DNA from 2 places in the Halobacillus sp. SY10 genome. Region 1 is predicted to be linked to the other one. Evidence: predicted binding sites of a transcription regulator. Region 1 holds the regulator's gene; the other holds the start of a gene.
The links. The regulator CtsR, encoded in region 1, represses protease genes until heat stress. The targets are predictions, from matches to a motif close to ATGGTCAATAAAGGTCAAACA.
Positions count from the first base shown of each region.

Region 2: clpP (ATP-dependent Clp endopeptidase proteolytic subunit ClpP) is a predicted target of CtsR. The motif match lies at 3,007-3,027, and genes of this name have one in related genera.

Region 1 is NZ_CP174345.1:104,125-111,715, reverse strand. Features, by position in the region: gene clpC (ATP-dependent protease ATP-binding subunit ClpC) at 1-2,259, opposite strand, end outside; gene ACJA3J_RS00575 (protein arginine kinase) at 2,278-3,348, opposite strand; gene ACJA3J_RS00570 (UvrB/UvrC motif-containing protein) at 3,348-3,896, opposite strand; gene ACJA3J_RS00565 (CtsR family transcriptional regulator) at 3,917-4,381, opposite strand; gene ACJA3J_RS00560 (MgtC/SapB family protein) at 4,548-5,240, opposite strand; rRNA gene rrf (5S ribosomal RNA) at 5,325-5,438, opposite strand; rRNA gene ACJA3J_RS00550 (23S ribosomal RNA) at 5,530-7,591, opposite strand, start outside.
Region 2 is NZ_CP174345.1:3,296,885-3,304,475, forward strand. Features, by position in the region: gene ACJA3J_RS16925 (sugar-binding transcriptional regulator) at 36-1,064, opposite strand; gene ACJA3J_RS16930 (glutaredoxin family protein) at 1,215-1,436, opposite strand; gene ACJA3J_RS16935 (hypothetical protein) at 1,689-1,913, opposite strand; tRNA gene ACJA3J_RS16940 (tRNA-Arg) at 2,176-2,251, opposite strand; gene clpP (ATP-dependent Clp endopeptidase proteolytic subunit ClpP) at 3,085-3,672, shown strand; gene ACJA3J_RS16950 (HPr family phosphocarrier protein) at 3,773-4,027, opposite strand; gene whiA (DNA-binding protein WhiA) at 4,158-5,114, opposite strand; gene yvcK (YvcK family protein) at 5,148-6,101, opposite strand; gene rapZ (RNase adapter RapZ) at 6,105-6,989, opposite strand; gene ACJA3J_RS16970 (8-oxo-dGTP diphosphatase) at 7,006-7,473, opposite strand.

The DNA of each region.
Region 1 (7,591 bases):
GTCATCGGACAAGACAAAGTCGATCTCTTGTTCTTTCAGACGTTTACGCAGTTCTTCGACCATCAATGTTACGATATCTTTCATGTGCTTTCTCTCTAGGGAGTGGAACACGATCGTTTCATCGATACGGTTCAGGAATTCTGGACGGAACGCTTTCTTCAAGGCATCCGTAACTTTAGACTTCATGTCTTTGTAATCCTGATCCGCATCGCCCATGGAGAAACCGACATATTTGTTTTGCTTCAATTCTTGAGCTCCAACGTTTGATGTCATAATCAACACGGTGTTACGGAAATCCACCACACGTCCTTTGGAATCAGTCAGACGACCATCTTCAAGCACTTGGAGTAGAATGTTGAATACTTCCGGGTGCGCCTTTTCAATTTCATCAAGGAGGACAACAGAGTAAGGCTTATTGCGTACTTTCTCTGTTAATTGCCCGCCTTCATCATAGCCGACGTAACCTGGAGGTGACCCAACAAGTCGAGACGTACTGTGTTTTTCCATATACTCGGACATGTCGATTCGAATCATCGCATCTTCTTCTCCGAACATGCTCTCTGCTAAGGCACGGGCCAGTTCTGTTTTACCGACACCTGTTGGTCCCAGGAAGATGAACGAACCGATTGGACGTTTCGGATCTTTAAGTCCGGCACGAGCACGGCGGATTGCTTTGGAAATCGCTTTGACTGCTTCTTCCTGTCCGATGACCCGGTTGTGAAGCGTATCTTCAAGATGAAGGAGACGTTCACTCTCATCTTTGGTCATCTTGGATACAGGCACTCCCGTCCAAGTGGATACGACAGAAGCAATGTCTTCCACTGTAACTTCGGAATCCTCCTGCCCTTGCTTTTCTTTCCACTCATCTTTCGTTTGTTCCAACTCATCTCTCAAGCGCTGTTCACTGTCTCTTAAGGAGGCAGCTTTTTCAAATTCCTGACTCTGTACAGCAGCATCCTTCTCTTTTCGCACTTCCTCAAGCTTTTGCTCTAACTCTTTCAAGTTCGGTGGAGCTGTGTAGGAGCGCAGGCGGACTTTGGATGCAGCTTCATCAATTAAGTCAATCGCTTTATCCGGTAGGAAGCGGTCTGTGATGTAACGATCAGAGAAACGGACCGCAGATTCAATGGAATCATCCGTAATCGTCACACGGTGGTGGGCCTCATAACGGTCACGAAGACCTTGCAAGATTTGGATGGATTCATCAAGGTTCGGTTCATCCACCTGAATAGGCTGGAACCTACGCTCAAGAGCGGCATCCTTTTCAATATATTTACGGTACTCATCGAGTGTCGTGGCACCGATACATTGCAATTCACCTCGGGCAAGGGACGGCTTAAGAATGTTGGATGCATCAATGGCACCTTCTGCGCCACCAGCACCGATCAACGTGTGAAGCTCGTCAATAAACAGGATGATGTTCCCCGCCTGACGAATTTCTTCCATCACTTTTTTCAAACGATCTTCAAATTCACCACGATATTTGGTGCCGGCAACGACGGTACCCATATCAAGTGTCATCACTCGCTTATCGCGAAGAATCTCTGGTACTTCATTGTTCATGATCTGCTGGGCAAGACCTTCTGCAATGGCTGTCTTACCAACACCAGGCTCACCTACAAGAACCGGGTTATTTTTCGTACGGCGGCTCAATACTTGGATAACACGTTCGATTTCTTTACTTCGTCCGATGACAGGATCAATGTTGCCCTCTTTCGCAATCGCCGTAAGGTCACGGGCAAGGGAATCAAGGGTCGGTGTATTCGCATTCGCCGCCTGAGCACCTGATCCGCCACCACGACGGTTTTGACCTCCTGTGGACTCATTGTTCCCAAGCAATTGTAAAACTTGCTGACGGGCCTTATTCAAGCTCACACCCAGGTTATTCAGTACACGGGCAGCCACTCCTTCTCCTTCACGGATCAATCCAAGAAGAATATGTTCTGTTCCCACGTAAGAGTGTCCCAGTTTACGTGCTTCATCCATAGAAAGCTCGATGACTTTTTTCGCACGAGGCGTATAATGAATCGTTTGGGAAACTTTCTCTCCCTTACCGATTAATTTCTCTACTTCTTGTTGGATTTTTGAAGACTCAAGGCCTAATGCGGTCAGAGCTTTGGCAGCTATGCCTTCCCCTTCACTAACTAAGCCTAAAAGGATATGCTCCGTGCCAATGTTATTATGACCTAAACGAACAGCTTCTTCCTGAGCCAGTGCCAATACTTTTTGTGCTCTTTCTGTAAATCGCCCAAACATCATGGACATTCCCTCCTAACATTATTCTTCATTTTCTAATTGAAGTCGTTCGCGAATTAAAGATGCTCTTCTTACATCCCTTTCATCAGGGGATAAAGGAGTCTTAGCGTATTGTTGCAAGAATCCGGGCTGTGTAAGAACCATCAATTCATTTAAAATCGTGCGTGGGATATGATCAATGAATCCTAGATCAATGCCAAGTCTCAGGTCAGAAAGGCATTTCGCCGCCTCCTTAGATTCTATGATTCGACTATTGGTCAAAACACCATAGGAACGAAAGATACGGTCTTCCAACTGAACGCTTGAACGAGTCATCAATGCTTCTCTTGCTTTTCTCTCCTGTTCTATCAGTTGCTTAACGACACTGTGAAGATCCTCAACAATATCCTCTTCCGATTTACCAAGGGTAATCTGGTTGGATATCTGAAAAATGTTTCCCAGAGCTTCACTACCTTCCCCGTAAATGCCTCTCACCACAAGACCCAGCTGGTTAATGGCCGGTGTCATCCGGTTGATCTGGTTCGTCATGGATAGGGCGGGCAGGTGCATCATGACTGAAGCTCTCATCCCCGTACCTACATTGGTCGGACAGGCGGTCAAATAACCACGCTTCTCATCAAAAGCATAATCCACTTTTTCTTCGAGCCAATCATCCAATTGACTGGCTTGTTCTAGTGCCTGATCCAACTGAAAACCAGGGAAATATAACTGTATGCGAATATGATCTTCTTCATTAATCATGATTGATACTTGCTCATTTTGTGAAATGAGAGAGGCCGACTTCTCCGCTTTTTCAGCCAAGTGTGGACTGATCAAATGTTTTTCTACCAACACTCTCTTTTCAATTGGCTGTAAATCTTTCATCTGGACCAGCTCAAAATCTTTATAATCTCTGAAGGACTTCTTTTGGAACTCTTGTTGGAAGAATTCCAATACTTTGTTCAAAGTCTCTTCGGAAGCAATGATAGGAAAAGGATGTTGTGAGAAATTACGAGCAAGTCGTATACGGCTGCTGAGTACAATATCGCTGTCCGGACCTTCTTGCTTCATCCATGGACTAATTGCTTCATTCATGAATTGCTGTAAAGACATTACTCATCACCATCCTCCCTATGATGCAGTTGACTTTCTAAAGATCTTATCTTATCTCTAACTTTCGCTGCCTCTTCGAATTCTTCCTGCTCAATTAATTGTCGAAGATTAGTTTTATATTCTTCCATCTCTTTTTTCAGGTGCAAGTTGCCACCTTCACGTTTCGGAATCTTGCCATCATGTCTGGTATTCCCACTGTGAACACGGCGCAGGATGGGATTCAGGCGCTCATCGAACGTTTTATAGCAGTCCGCACAACCAAACTTCCCTATCCTTGCAAACTCCTCATAGCTGAGCCCACAGTTGGGACATTTCAGTTTCGGCTTTTTAGTATAAGAGTGAGCGCTCTGCCCTTTTAAAGGAGAAGGTCCCTCGGAATGGAACAGACCTGAAAGGAGATCATTCAAGGTGAAGTTCTCTTCCCCGTAATTCATGTACCCATTTTCCTTCGCACATTTTTCACATACATGGACTTCTGATTTTTGACCATTAATCACCTGCGTCAAATGGACGGTTGCAGGACGCTGATGACATTTCTGACACTCCATCTGAATCTCTCCCTTCTCACTCAACATTTGTATTTAAGGGTGAATAGCATGGCTGTCATGATTCGCGCGCGAACTTCATCACGAAGAGGTAAAGAAAAAGCAAGGACGTCGCGATCGATGACACTTGCCATCAGTTTGCTTTCCCGATCAGTGATGATCTCATAGTCTACCAGCCTTTCAAGAACATCAATGGCTTTCGATTGAGAAACATGGGGATTGATGAGCTCCATCACCTCTTCAATCATCTCTGACCCTTTACGGTGTTGGATTCGGCTGATACGAATATACCCGCCGCCTCCTCTTTTACTTTCCACTATATATCCTTTTTCCACTGTAAAACGTGTCTTAATCACATAATTGATCTGAGAAGGTACACAATCAAATTTCTCGGCAAGTTCACTACGCTTGATTTCAATCGCCTGGTGCCGATTTTCATCTAAGATCTCCTTGAGATATTCTTCAATAACATCAGAGATATTCCGCATGCTCCCTCCCCCTCTTTTGACTTTGACTATCTTTGACTTTAATTTTATTATACTCATTTTCTTTTGTCATGCAACTTGTTTGTTTAGAAGAATTACATCTTCTATGTTTCCCCTTTTCATCATGAAATAAAACAAAAAGACTGCACAGATTCAACTGTGCAGCCCTTTAATACCGATGTCCACATTCTTCTACACCATCCATCAAAGACAGACGTTCTAAAAGAAGGGCTCGATCATACTTTTGTCCTTTATTCAGTTCAACAACAACCTTTTTTTGGTCTTGATCCAAGGCAACAATATCTATTTTCCTGACATCCAGCTTCATTTGTTCGAATTCAGTTAACACTTTATTAACCGGGGCATCCTTACCAACGGTTACTTGATAAATGTTTTTTCGATTCCCATTAAACTTTTCTTTCTCTATCTTATTTAGGAAGACTAAACTCATAAGCACGAAGATCGTTGTGACCGTCGCCACATCATACATTCCTGCACCAACGACGAGACCAATGCCAGCCACCGTCCAAATGGATGCTGCTGTAGTTAATCCTCTAATGGTCATTCCGTTGACAATAATTGTCCCCGCCCCTAAAAATCCAATGCCGCTAATTACATAGGAAGGGATACGAGCCGGGTCGAAACGGACTTGTTCATATTGATCAATGAACGTTTCAAATCCATATAAAGAAAGAAGCATCATCATACAAGCCCCGACCCCCACAAGAATATGGGTACGGAAGCCAGCCGAATGATTCTTGACTTCCCTTTCAAATCCAATCACCCCTGAAAGAATGAGTGCAAAAAATAACCGGAATACAAACAAAAGAATGTCATCATGAAAGAAATATGACCAGTTCAAGCTATCCCTCCTTTCTTTATATCTATGTTTAAGAAAGTAGATATAGAAAAAAACCAGAAGAAGGATCTTCTGGTTTTCCAAATGATGTGGCGGCGTCCTACTCTCACGGGGGTAAACCCGACTACCATCGGCGCTGAAGAGCTTAACTGCTGTGTTCGGCATGGGAACAGGTGTGACCTCTTCGCCTTCACCACCACATCAATATAAAGTTTGAGGTGAACCCTCAAAACTGGATAAGGAAACATCTTGTTTGAAAAAGGACGATCTTTTCACGAATGATTTTCATCAGATAGATAAGTCATCGATCCATTAGTATCCGTCAGCTCCACGTGTCACCACGCTTCCACCTCGGACCTATCAACCTCATCGTCTCTGAGGGATCTTATTTGCTTAAAGCAAAGGGAAATCTCATCTCAAGGGGGGCTTCATGCTTAGATGCTTTCAGCACTTATCCCGACCACACGTAGCTACCCAGCGATGCTCCTGGCGGAACAACTGGTACACCAGCGGTGTGTCCATCCCGGTCCTCTCGTACTAAGGACAGCTCCTTTCAAATTTCCAACGCCCACGACGGATAGGGACCGAACTGTCTCACGACGTTCTGAACCCAGCTCGCGTACCGCTTTAATGGGCGAACAGCCCAACCCTTGGGACCGACTACAGCCCCAGGATGCGATGAGCCGACATCGAGGTGCCAAACCTCCCCGTCGATGTGGACTCTTGGGGGAGATAAGCCTGTTATCCCCGGGGTAGCTTTTATCCGTTGAGCGACGGCCCTTCCATGCGGAACCGCCGGATCACTAAGCCCGACTTTCGTCCCTGCTCGACTTGTAGGTCTCGCAGTCAAGCTCCCTTGTGCCTTTACACTCTGCGAATGATTTCCAACCATTCTGAGGGAACCTTTGGGCGCCTCCGTTACCTTTTGGGAGGCGACCGCCCCAGTCAAACTGCCCACCTGACACTGTCTCCGGACCGGATCACGGTCCTGGGTTAGAATGTCCGTACAGCCAGGGTAGTATCCCACCAGCGCCTCCACCGAAGCTAGCGCTCCGGCTTCTAAGGCTCCTACCTATCCTGTACAAGCTGTACCAACATTCAATATCAGGCTACAGTAAAGCTCCACGGGGTCTTTCCGTCCTGTCGCGGGTAATGTGCATCTTCACACATAGTATAATTTCACCGGGTCTCTCGTTGAGACAGTGCCCAAGTCGTTGCACCTTTCGTGCGGGTCGGAACTTACCCGACAAGGAATTTCGCTACCTTAGGACCGTTATAGTTACGGCCGCCGTTTACTGGGGCTTCGGTTCAACGCTTCGCATAAGCTAACGCATCCCCTTAACCTTCCAGCACCGGGCAGGTGTCAGCCCCTATACTTCGCCTTACGGCTTCGCAGAGACCTGTGTTTTTGGTAAACAGTCGCTTGGGCCTTTTCACTGCGGCTCCTCGGCAGAGGAGCACCCCTTCTCCCGAAGTTACGGGGTCATTTTGCCGAGTTCCTTAACGAGAGTTCTCCCGCTCACCTTAGGATCCTCTCCTCGCCTACCTGTGTCGGTTTGCGGTACGGGCACCTCTTTCCTCACTAGAGGATTTTCTTGGCAGTGTGAACTCAGGAGCTTCGGTACTCTATTTCCCTCCCCATCACAGCTTGACGTTGCCGGACGGATTTGCCTATCCGACCGTCTCACTGCTTGGACGCGCACATCCAGTGGCGCGCTCTCCTTATCCTCCTGCGTCCCCCCGTCGTTCAAACGGAAAGGAGGTGGTACAGGAATATCAACCTGTTGTCCATCGCCTACGCCTTTCGGCCTCGGCTTAGGTCCCGACTAACCCTGAGAGGACGAGCCTTCCTCAGGAAACCTTAGGCATTCGGTGAAAGAGATTCTCACTCTTTTTTCGCTACTCATACCGGCATTCTCACTTCTAAGCGCTCCACCAGTCCTTACGGTCTGACTTCACGGCCCTTAGAACGCTCTCCTACCACTGATCATAAGATCAATCCGCAGCTTCGGTGGTGTGTTTAGCCCCGGTACATTTTCGGCGCAGAGTCACTCGACCAGTGAGCTATTACGCACTCTTTGAATGATGGCTGCTTCTAAGCCAACATCCTGGTTGTCTAAGCAACTCCACATCCTTTTCCACTTAACACACACTTTGGGACCTTAGCTGGCGGTCTGGGCTGTTTCCCTCTCGACCATGAACCTTATCACCCACGGTCTGACTCCCAGAACAAAGTCTATGGCATTCGGAGTTTGACTGAATTCGGTAACCCGATAGGGGCCCCTCGTCCAATCAGTGCTCTACCTCCATGACTTTCTATTCTGAGGCTAGCCCTAAAGCTATTTCGGAGAGAA
Region 2 (7,591 bases), 1.1 Mb from region 1:
AAATTCCTCCTTAGGATGATTGAAATCATATTTATTTAAAGGGATAAACCCCTTATTAACTCTTGGGCTGCACCTTCATCAGTGATCAGGACATTACTCTGGCCCGGTTGGAAATAAGATGAGATGGCTTGTGCTTTTGAACGACCTCCAGCAACAGCAATGACATGTTTCGCACGCTTCAGGTCTTCTAATTGCAGACCGACCGTACGAACTTTGTGAACGATCTCACCCTCCACATTGAAATAGTAACCAAAAGCTTCGCCTACCGCGTTGTACGTTTTGATCAATTCCAATTGTTCAGGGGAAGTCTTTCTCCGTTCTGCCATCGTAAGCGCATCGCCGACTCCGTGAATGACGATTTCCGCGTTTCGGATGATGTCCAACACTTCTTTGATCGAAGGTTCTTCTTTTATCGTCTGATAGGATTCCTCACTGAGAGGATCGGGTACATATAAAAGACGATAGTCACCCCTAGCCTTTTTCGCCATTTCCGCGCAAATCGTGTTGGCCTGGTTTTCAACTCTTTCACCTAATCCTCCACGCGCAGGAACGTATAAGCACTGATCAGCTCCAGACAGCGGCGTCATCACTTGTGCGACGGATGCCATCGTTGTTCCGCCTGTAATGGCAATCACCTGATCCGGCGACATATGTTCTTTCAAATATTGGACACATGCTTTTCCCATCTCTTGTTTTACCCAATTAAGCTCATCGCTATCACCTGGAACAACAACGACATGGTCTAAATTTAATTTATCCTTTAATTGTTGTTCTAAAACCTTAATCCCAGAGACCTCTTTAATAAACTCGGCCAGCTGATCAAGAATGTTCTGCCCTTCATAACTTAAGTGCATACCTCTTGAGGTGATCTCTACAGCTCCTTGTTTGTTCAAAAAGTCCACTTCGCTTCGAACCGTACGTTCAGCAAGCTCAACACTTTCAGCTAACGCTCTTCGGCCCACAGGCTGCATGATCTGGATGTAATACAACAGCTGATAACGGCGCTGTATAACGTCCAGGACATCCGGGAATAATTTTTTTTGTAAGTCGATGAACGCTCTCATGGAAAAGCCCCTTCTTTGAAATGGTACCAACCGGGATGTATTACGTCCCAGCTAGTCATATTATGTCCCGCTCGGAGCAAAAAAATATCTTATTTCAATTTTATATTAACAGTGGGGTAGTCCACGTGCAAGCGAAAACCTAGACGTTTTTCATTGTAAACGCTTCATTAGTTCGAAGTAATCAATTTCACGATAATCCAACTCTTCCTCACCGATTTTCAAAACCGGTATCTCGAGCATATACTTCTCAAGGAATGCAGGATCGCTTTCAATATCAACCAATATGACTTTGACATCAAACAAAGACAACAAGTCCTTAACTTCATCGCATAACCCACAGTTTTCTTTTACATATAAGATAACTTCAGACATATAGAGTCCTCCCTGAACTTCCATTTTCATCATATCAAAGGAAGCTTGCCTCATCCATCCCGGAAACTCAGGCTCAAGATACTTAGGGACCCGATATGTTTGATAGCATTTGGAGATTCCCGGGAATCTCCCTTGACTCTTAATATAATGTAACGAACCCTAGAATCTCGAAATTAAATCATACATTATTCAGCCATTTACTTTACTTTGAATACTTGCTGACTAAAATTAAGAAACAAAAAAAGACATGCTTCAGGAAGCATGTCCTTTTTTATCATAAAAACCATTATCGATTTTCAATTTTCGTTTATTCAAGAAATGAGCTAACTCTTCGCCTACATAGTTTTCAGGTGTTCGTTTCAATGACTCATAGTTGAAGGATAACTTTTGCTGCTCCTGCATGTCGAACACATGAATCCGCCTGTCTTCAGAAACTTCTTCAGTCGACAACATTTTGTAACGGATTAGTTTTGTCATATATACCCCTCTTCTAAATAAAGCGAAAAGTCTAACTTTATTTATTCAATAATAACATAGAAAAAAGCCGAAATAAACTACATTACGATACTATAAACCAAATAAGTGTTCGTATAATTCTTGTGATATTTCTGTCTAATCCATATTTAAATAACACTGATGTAACCGCAAAGGATTCTACAAGGGTTAATATATTAATATAATGATATTCCTGTAAAAAATAGGACCTCCCTTACATTTAAGGAAGGTCCTTCTAGTTTAGCGCGCCCGAGAGGATTCGAACCCCCGACTGACGTAGAACCGGAATCTACCGCTCTATCCAACTGAGCTACGGGCGCAAAAGCGACATGCATTTAATATTATAAGGAGAATCACCAAAAAACGCAACCCATTTTTTATAGTCTTCCACAAAAGCTCCCGATTGTGGAAGACTCAGTTTCGAGACGTTTGTGTGAGCGGTTCGGGGCGTCCGGGGTTGACTCGCTTTCCGCGGGAGTGCAAGGAGCATCTCCCGAGTAGACCTTAAGAAAGACTTGTCTGGTTGAAATAATGAATGATAAATCCCTTGCCATGGATACGGGGTCAGGGAAACGACTATTTGCGGTTTTTTGAATCCGTTTGTACAAAAACACACACGTTTGTGTCTCCATTCGCTTTACATGCGGACGTTTCCCAGACCCTGTCCCCTTACCTTATTCGTGCAGGATCTATGGTTAAAAAGACTCTATAACGGCGAGGGTGAGCAGGTCATTCTTACAGAGCTCGGCAGGTTAATGTTAGAGGGATTTCTTGTGGGAAGTGCGTGGTAGATGAGACCCCGCAGAGCGTTAGCTCGAGGAGGCTCATCACTCGCCCACGGAAAGCGAACCTTTTCCCGGAGCCACTAGAATCCCACAAAAGTCTCGAAATCGAGTCTTCCACAGTCCTGTCATATAGCTTAATTATAGGTTCGGACGTTTATATAGGTAAATTTAGGGTATCATGGTAGAAGGAATTGGAACACATCACATAGAACGAATAAGAATAGCCGTTTTTCATACTTAAAAGGCGTAACCACCCTTGCTGAAATAAAGGATAAAAGGTCGATTGTTTTTGTTTGACCTTTATTGACCTTATAGGTATGATGAATGTATTCCATCATTATTAATTTGATGTTAAGGAGGAATTTCAAATGAATTTAGTCCCTACAGTTATTGAACAAACAAACCGCGGAGAACGTGCCTATGATATTTATTCCCGCTTACTTAAAGACCGCATCATCATGCTAGGAAGCCCGATTGATGATAACATCTCAAACTCTGTTGTTGCGCAGTTGCTTTTCCTTGCGGCTGACGATCCAGAAAAAGATATTTCCCTATACATCAACTCTCCTGGTGGATCGATCACAGCAGGTATGGCGATTTATGATACGATGCAGTTCATCAAACCGAACGTATCCACGATCTGCACAGGTATGGCTGCATCTATGGGTGCCTTCTTGCTTAACGCTGGTGAACCTGGTAAACGTTATGCACTACCTAACAGTGAAGTCATGATTCACCAACCGCTTGGAGGAACACAAGGCCAGGCTTCAGATATCGAAATTCACGCAAAGCGTATTATTAAAATGCGTGAGAAGCTGAATAAGATTCTTGCTGAGCGTACTGGACAGCCGATGGAAGTCATCGAACGCGACACGGATCGTGATAACTTCATGTCAGCCCATGAAGCTGTTGACTACGGCTTGATCGATAAAGTCATGGAGAAAAACGAACAATAAGAAAAACACAAAATCCGCTGTGATGACACAGCGGATTTTTTTGTGCTGTATGAAACCGTTCCCTCATTGGAGAACGTTCATTTTTTCACATAAACAATGATTACTCATTCTTCACGAAGTCAGTAAGCACCTGAACAGCTTCTTCCTCATCAGAACCGTCTGCAATTAACTTAATGTCTTCATCGGTTCCGACAGCAAGGCTCATTAACCCCATAATACTTTTGGCATTCACACGTTTCTCACCTTTTTCGATAAAAACATCTGCGGTGAACTTGTTCGCTTCTTGTACGAATTGCGCTGCTGGTCTTGCCTGTAAACCTGTCTCAAGCTCAATCGTTATCGTCCTCTCAATCACCTGTCATTCTCCTCTCATTCTATATTTCAACTTCTTTGTAAGCGGATTCAATACTGAGAAAAAAGAACGCTCTCTTGTAGAAAGCGTTTATAATTGTATTTCATTATAGCATGAATTTGTTAAGGAAACATTAATTTCTTGTGTTTTCTATGACTTCACCTTTTCTAACTTTTTCGGCGAACTCGTCAATTTTACGCAGGCGGTGATTGATGCCTGATTTACTAATCGACCCACCAGAAACATACTCCCCAAGCTCTTTCAAGGAAACTTCCTGGTGCTGCAGCCTTAACGATGCAATCTCCTGCAATTTATCTGGGAGAGCTTCTAAGCCTACTGTCCGTTTAATGAATTTTATGTTCTCCACTTGGCGGAAAGCTGCACCGATCGTCTTATTTAAATTCGCTGTCTCACAATTGACGAGACGATTGACCGAGTTTCTCATATCCCGGACGATCCTCACATCTTCAAACTTGAAAAGGGCTTGGTGGGCTCCGATATTGCTGATGAGCTCCGTAATTTTATCCGCTTCTTTCAAGTACGTGATGTATCCTTTTTTACGACTGAGCGTCCTTGCATGTAACCCAAAACTATTCATAAGCTTACACAACGCCTCGTTGTGTTCCTCATCTGAAGAATAAATTTCAAGATGATAGGAAGAGGTCTCTGGGTTGTTGACGGAACCGCCCGCAAGAAATGCTCCCCGTAAATAAGCCCTTTTACAACATGTATCGTTCAAATACTTTTGAGGGATATCTGGATTAATGGATAGAGGACCTTTCAAGATTTCAAGATCTTCAAGAACGACATTCGCTTTCTCCTTCATCCTTACAATATAAACATTGTTCTTTTTCAACCTCATTTTTTTCCGAACAAGGAGTTCTACCGGGTAGGGATAAAGCTTTTTGATTAACGTGTAGATCCTTCTGGCAATCGCTGCATTCTCTGTTTGTACGTCCAGAATATATTCACGATTGGAAAGGGAAAATGTGCCGTTCATACGGACAAGGGCAGCCAGTTCCGATTCCATGCAGCAAGTATCAGCTTCTACATTCGTTAATTCTTTTTTGATCTCTGATGCAAATGACATGATGTACACCCCCTTCTACCTACCACGCAACACCTATAGCATGGAGTGCAATAACTTTGCTAATTTTTCTGTGTCATGACGTAACATAGGCTTACTGTGGTCGATGATATCTTCTTCTATGACTTTCAATCCCATGGATTTAATTCTTTCAATATCGTAAACGACGGGCTCCGCATTTTCTTCAGCATAAGCAGCCCTCAACCCTTGATCAATCGGTTGATTATGCACAATCACTGACTGTAACACATCTTCTCCAATATGATCAAATAAGGCCTGGATATGATCAGCTGCCGTGTAACCAGAAGTTTCCCCCTCCTGTGTCATCACGTTGCATATATAAGTGACCATCGCTTTCGTTTCTTTCAATGCCTGCCCAATTTCCGGAATGATGATGTTCGGTAATATACTTGTGTAAAGACTTCCCGGAGAGATGACAATCAAATCCGCGGATTTGATTGCCTCTACAGCTTCTGGCAAAGGCTGAATCGGCGTAGGGCTCACGTACACCCTTTTGATTTTCTTGTTCTGTTTCGGAATACTTGACTCACCGGTAACAACCGTTCCATCCTCCATCTCCGCATGGAGGTTCATGGAATGATTGGCAATCGGATAAATATGACCGCGCACATTCAGGACTCTGGAGATTTCTTTTATCCCTTTATAAAAGTCTCCCGTCATGGATGCCATCGCAGCTAGCAAAAGGTTTCCCATGGAGTGACCAGACAAGCCGTTACCCGCTGCAAAACGGTGCTGAAAAAGCTCAAGGAGCATAGGCTCAGCATCGGAAAGGGCAGCCACGACATTCCTGATATCCCCCGGGGCAGGAATCGCCATCTCGTTACGTAAGCGGCCGGAGCTTCCACCGTCATCAGCAACCGTAACAATCGCTGACAGGTCAATCGGTAAATTTTTCAACCCGCGCAAGAGCACAGGCATCCCGGTCCCGCCACCTACAACGACGACACGCGGCTTGGTCTTATGATCCATCCGTTACAAACCCTTTCTTTTATCAATGTCTCTGTGAGTGACATGGGTCACGAAGTCAGTAGAGAAGTATTCCGATAAATGTTCAGCAAGCGCTACAGAGCGGTGTTGACCGCCTGTACAGCCGACAGCAACGACAAGCTGACTTTTCCCTTCACGTTTGTATTGAGGAAGCATGAATTGAAGCAAGTCCTTCAGCTTTTCAAGGAACTTCTGAGTATCGCTCCACTTAAAAACATAGGAAGATACTTCTGTGTTCAACCCTGTCAACGGACGCATATGTTCGACATAGTGCGGGTTCGGCAGGAAACGCACATCAAACATCAAGTCTGCATCAATGGGAACGCCGTATTTAAAGCCGAAGGATACCATTTGAATAGAAAACACCTGTTGTTCCTTCTGACGATATTTTTCAATGATGCGCTCCCGCAGTTCTTTTGGTTTCAATGATGTCGTATCAATGATCGTCTGAGAACGGCCTCTCAGCTCATCCAGCATTTTTCTCTCTCTACGAATACCTTCAAGCGGCAGCCCTTCTTTAGCAAGGGGATGAGATCTTCGTGTTTCTTTATAGCGGGAAACAAGCGCCTGATCTTCTGAATCAAGGAAAAGAATATGTTCTTGCAGCCAGTCCTCTTTTCCCAGACGGTCAAGAGAATCAAAGAGCGCATCGAAAAATTCTCGTCCACGTAAATCCATCACTAGAGCCACATTTTGGATATTGTTGCTGGAATCTTTCATCAGTTCGAGAAATTTCGGAAGCAGGGCCGGTGGTAAGTTATCGACACAAAAAAAACCGAGATCTTCAAAGCTTTGAACAGCTACGGTTTTCCCTGCCCCTGACATCCCTGTGATGATTACTAACTGAGTATCGTTGGCATTTACTTCCATCTTTCATCGCTCCCCATTAGTCAGGTCGTGACGGATCCAAATCTTGATCGATCAAGCGGAAGTCCGTCGTATATACAAATGTTCCATATACTTGCTCTTCACTACTTAGGATATGCTTGAAAATTCTCCGATCTCCCTCTGCCATCGGCTTTTGAAGAACTTCTTTAACCGGAACCCACTCCAGTTCACCTTCTTCACTTTCATCAAGCAAATCCCCCGAATAGCTCGTACTGTAAAAAGTAAACATCATCCATTCATGAGCGGTTTTCTCTTCTTCCCGCATGACGAATGTAAAGGAACCACGAAGCTCTGGTTTTTCGATTGAAAGCCCCGTTTCTTCTTTAAACTCCCGGACGACGGAATCTTTGATATTCTCTCCGGCTTCCATCTTTCCGCCAGGGGCTACATACCAGCCTCTGCGTGGTTTTTTTAACATCAATACGGAATCATCAACTTTCAAAATACAATTCGCTACACGCTGCATCGTTATGGTCACCTCATTTTATTTCTAGAGGGCATCTCCACCCATTATACAATGAATACACAGGTTGCTACAATATTATGTTCCACAGCCGTTATTGAAAACTATCTCCTTTAAACTT